Regions from separate parts of the Micromonospora sp. CNZ322 genome, predicted to be linked through region 1. Evidence: riboswitches for the same ligand, from Rfam matches in the RefSeq annotation. Region 1 holds a riboswitch; the other holds the start of a gene.
The links. Region 1 has a riboswitch for ZMP and ZTP ahead of FB453_RS06120 (glycine hydroxymethyltransferase). Riboswitches for the same ligand answer to the same signal wherever they lie in the genome.

Region 1 (2,191 bases):
CGTGACGATGTGCGCGTGCGGCACCGGGTCGAAGTCGCCGGTGAACACCTTGCCGGCCACCAGGCCCGCGAAGTGCGCCATGTCGACCATGAAGGTGGCGCCGACCGAGTCGGCGATCTCGCGCAGGATCCGGAAGTTCACCTTCCGGGGGTACGCCGAGTAGCCGCCCACCAGGATCAGCGGCTTGAACTCGCGGGCGGCCTCGGCCACCCGGTCGTAGTCGATCAGGCCGGTCGCCGGGTCGGTGCCGTAGCTGCGCTGGTCGAACATCTTGCCGGAGATGTTCGGCCGGAAACCGTGGGTGAGGTGGCCGCCGGCGTCCAGCGACATGCCGAGCATCCGCTGGTTGCCCAGCTCGCGACGCAGCGCGAACCAGTCGGCCTCGGTGAGGTCGTTGACCTGGCGGACCTGGGCCTTCTTCAGGGCGGGGGACTCCACCCGGTCGGCCAGCACCGCCCAGAAGGCGACCAGGTTGGCGTCGATGCCCGAGTGCGGCTGCACGTACGCGTGCGCGGCGCCGAACAGCTCCCGGGCGTGCTCGGCGGCGAGCGCCTCGACGGTGTCGACGTTCTGGCAGCCGGCGTAGAAGCGGCGCCCGACGGTGCCCTCGGCGTACTTGTCGCTGAACCAGTTGCCCATGGCCAGCAGGGTCGCCGGGGAGGCGTAGTTCTCGCTGGCGATCAGCTTGAGCGACTCCCGCTGGTCGGTCAGTTCGGCGCCGATGGCGTCGGCGACCCGCGGCTCGACAGCCCGGATCACCTCAAGGGCACTCCGGAATGCGGTGGATTCGGCGTTGCGGGACATGCGACCTCCAACAGACGTGCGGGAAGGCCCAGGCGCTCGGCAAACGTCCACGTGACGAGGCCGCTCCCCGATGGTTCTCCATCCCCACGCGCCAGTAACGGCCCGGGAGGATCCTACCGGGCCGGAACCGGCCGTTCGGGCCGCCCTCCGGGAGGCGACCCCGCCGACGTGATTGGGCGATGCGTCGCGGGGCACACGGTAGGTGACCACCGCACCGTCACGGGTGCGGCCAGGGTTCGCACAGAAGGAGTCGAGAACATGACCACACCCACCTCCGACCGGCCGCTCGCCCTGGTGACTGGGGCCTCCAGCGGGATCGGGTACGAGCTGGCGGCGCAGTTCGTCGAGCACGGCTTCGACCTCGTCATCGCGGCCGAGGACGACGGCATCGAAGCGGCCGCGCAGAAGCTGCGCCGCGACGGCGGCCCGCAGATCTGGTCGGTCCGCGTCGACCTGGCCCGCGAGCAGGGCGTGACGGAACTGGTGGCCGCCGTCACCGCGACCGGACGGCCGCTGGACGCGCTGGCGCTCAACGCCGGTCGGGGCGCCGGTGGCGCCTTCGTCGGCGGCACCGACCTCGCTGACGAGTTGGAGATCGTCGACCTCAACGTGCGCTCGACGGTGCACCTGGCGAAGCGGCTGCTGCCCGGGATGGTCGAGCGGGGCACGGGTCGGGTCCTCTTCACCTCGTCGATCGCCTCCACCATGCCGGGGCCGTTCCAGGCGGTCTACAACGCGTCGAAGTCGTTCGTGCAGTCCTTCGCCGAGGCGCTGCGCAACGAGCTGAAGGACACCGGCGTCACTGTGACCTCGCTGATGCCCGGGCCGACCGACACGGAGTTCTTCGACCGGGCCGACATGGAGGACACCCGGGTGGGCTCGGGAAAGAAGGACGACCCGGCGAAGGTCGCCGAGCAGGGCTTCGAGGCGATGATGAGGGGTGATCAGACGATCACCGCCGGCTCGCTGATGAACAAGGTGCAGACCGCCGCCGGCAAGATCATTCCGGACAAGCTCAAGTCCGAGCAGCACCGCCGGATGGCCGAGCCGGGATCCGGCAGCTGACCCGTGGTGCACGACGAAGGGCCCGGCCTGATGCCGGGCCCTTCGGTGTGAGCGGGTGCCTCAGGCCGTCACCGCATCGAGCGCCTTCTTGATCGCCTTCGGCGCGGTGGGGGTACGCGGCGCGTCCGCGCGCAGCGCGATCATCTTCTCGCCGATCTCCTGGAGCTGCTTGCGGCCCAGCGCGTCGCGGACCTTGGGGAACCACTCCTGCTCTTCCTCCTCGACGTGGTGGGTGACGTTCTCGATCAGCACCGTCGTCTTGGCGTTGAACCGCTCGTCGTCGGCGTTCATGCTGGCCAGCTCGGCGCAGAGCACATCGGCG
Region 2 (2,191 bases), on a different contig from region 1:
CACGGTCTGGTAAGGCCCGGTGTCCGGCAGGTCCCGGATCGTCACCAGGGATTCCGTGAAGACGTACTGATCGGGTCGGGCGGTGAGCTCCGGCTGTTGCCGGGCCGCGTCGGCCGCCAGATGGAAGATCTCCGACGCGCTGGCAGTCGGCGGCGGCTGGTCGCCCACCCTGATCGTCTGGACCGCCAACGCACCGGCGGTCAGCGTCACCGCCAGCCCGAACGCTCCGACGAGGCGCCAACCGCGCAGGAACCGGGTACGTCGTCCGGCGGGACGGGCCGCCGACGCCACCTCGGCCCGTTGGGCCACGTGTGCGGTCAGATCCCTGAGGAGCTGCTCCTCGAAACCCTGCGGCGACCGTTCCGTCTCGTTCATCGTCATCTCCGTCTCATCAGGCGAGGGTGGTGACCGGGCGGGCGAGCACGGCGCGGACGACGCGGCGGGCACGATGCAGGCGGACCCGAGCGGCGACCGGTGACATCCCGAGCACTGTCGCCGCCTCCGCGACGGTGAGGCCGTCCACGGCGACGAGTTCGACGAGCGTCCGGGTGCCCTCGGGCAACTCGCTCAGCGCCCCATGGGTGCGGCGAGCCGCGGACTCGGCGTCGATCCGCTCCTCGATCCGGGCGATGTCATCGGGGCCGAGGTCCCGTCGTCCGGCCAGTCGGCCGGTGACCCGCAGCCGTTGGGCCGCCCGACGCCGCTCGTCGCCGATGACGTTGCGGGCCACCCCGTACAGCCAGCCGATCTGGCTACCCCGCTCCGACCGGTAGCCGGCCGCCGACTCGATCACCGCCAGGAACACGTCGGCGGTCAGGTCGGCGGCGAGGTGTGGGTCGTCGACCCGCCGCGCCACGAACCGGCCCACCGCCTCCAGGTGCCGCCGGTAGAAGACCTCGAAGGCCACCGGATCGGCTCCGATGCCGGAGATGTCGTCATCGGCTTGGCTCGGCTCATTCACAGGCCGTCCTCCCTCGTAGCCTTCACACCCCTTCTTCGTGAGGCGGAGCACGAGTGTTACCGAACTGCCCGCCCGGCTCCGTCGGCGGCATCATCCCGACAAGCGGTATACCTCAGGGTCATAAATATGACCGTGAGGTATACCGATGTTCGGCAGCATGCCCCGGTGCGGGTCTGCCCGGCGCTGGCGGCGGCGCTGCTGGTCCAACTGGGCAACCGCCCTGGTGATGCGGCATTATCGAACCACCGGCGACTGGCGGCACGGGGATGGTGGAACCATCGGGGAGCCTCTCGCGGGCGTCGACCGCCTGGGCGCCTGCGTCGAGGAACCGTCATGACCACGACCAGCGAGTCCGCCGAGCACCACACCCCGTCCGGCACGGCCCGGCTCCTGCCGGGTGCACCCGTCGCCGAAGCCGTCCTGGCCGAGACCGCCGCCGCTGCCGCCCGCCTGCGCAACCGCGGCATCACACCGAGCCTCGCCACCATCCTCGTCGGCGACGACGACGCCAGCGCCGGTTACATCGCCATCAAGCAGCGTCAGGCCGCCGCGCTCGGGTTCGCCTCCCCGCACGTGCATCTGCCAGCCACCGCCACCCAGACCGAACTGCACCAGGCCATTGCCCGGTTCAACACCGATCCGGGCGTGCACGGGTTGCTCGTGCAGTACCCCGTGCCGGGGCATCTGGACTACGACGCGGCGTTGCAGACCATCGACCCGGACAAGGACGTCGACGGCATGCATCCGCTGAACATGGGGCGCCTCGCCGTCGGCCTGCCCGGCCCGCTGCCGTGCACCCCCGCCGGCATCGAAGCCCTCCTGGCGTACTACGAGATCCCCGTCGCGGGTCGTGAGGTCGTGATCCTCGGCCGCGGCGCCACCCTCGGCCGGCCCCTGGCGATGCTGCTCGCCCAGAAGCGCCCGACCGCCAACGCCGCCGTCACCGTCGTACACACCGGCGTGCCGGACTGGCCCCGCTACACCCGCCGCGCCGACATCCTCGTCGCCGCCGCCGGCGTACCCGGGATCGTTCAGCCTGAGCACGTCAAGCCCGGCGCCGTCGTCATCGGCGCCGGCGTCCGCTACGACGGGCGGCGGCTCCTACCGGACGTGGACGAAGCGTGCGCCGAGGTCGCCGGCGCCATCACGCCCCGGGTCGGCGGCGTCGGTCCGACCACCGTCGCGATGCTGTTCCGCAACGCCGTGCGCGCCGCCGAGCGAGCGAACCAG

Region 2: it holds a riboswitch for ZMP and ZTP, as region 1 does, so the genes downstream of both, FB453_RS23270 (bifunctional 5,10-methylenetetrahydrofolate dehydrogenase/5,10-methenyltetrahydrofolate cyclohydrolase) here and FB453_RS06120 (glycine hydroxymethyltransferase) in region 1, are expected to answer to the same signal.

The regions. Positions count from the first base shown of each region.
Region 1 is NZ_VITD01000002.1:235,408-237,598, forward strand. It holds gene FB453_RS06120 (glycine hydroxymethyltransferase) at 1-804, opposite strand, end outside; ZMP/ZTP riboswitch at 824-913, opposite strand; gene FB453_RS06125 (SDR family NAD(P)-dependent oxidoreductase) at 1,063-1,869, shown strand; gene FB453_RS06130 (hemerythrin domain-containing protein) at 1,930-2,191, opposite strand, start outside.
Region 2 is NZ_VITD01000010.1:181,355-183,545, forward strand. It holds gene FB453_RS23260 (CU044_5270 family protein) at 1-375, opposite strand, end outside; gene FB453_RS23265 (sigma-70 family RNA polymerase sigma factor) at 392-961, opposite strand; ZMP/ZTP riboswitch at 1,200-1,281, shown strand; gene FB453_RS23270 (bifunctional 5,10-methylenetetrahydrofolate dehydrogenase/5,10-methenyltetrahydrofolate cyclohydrolase) at 1,295-2,191, shown strand, end outside.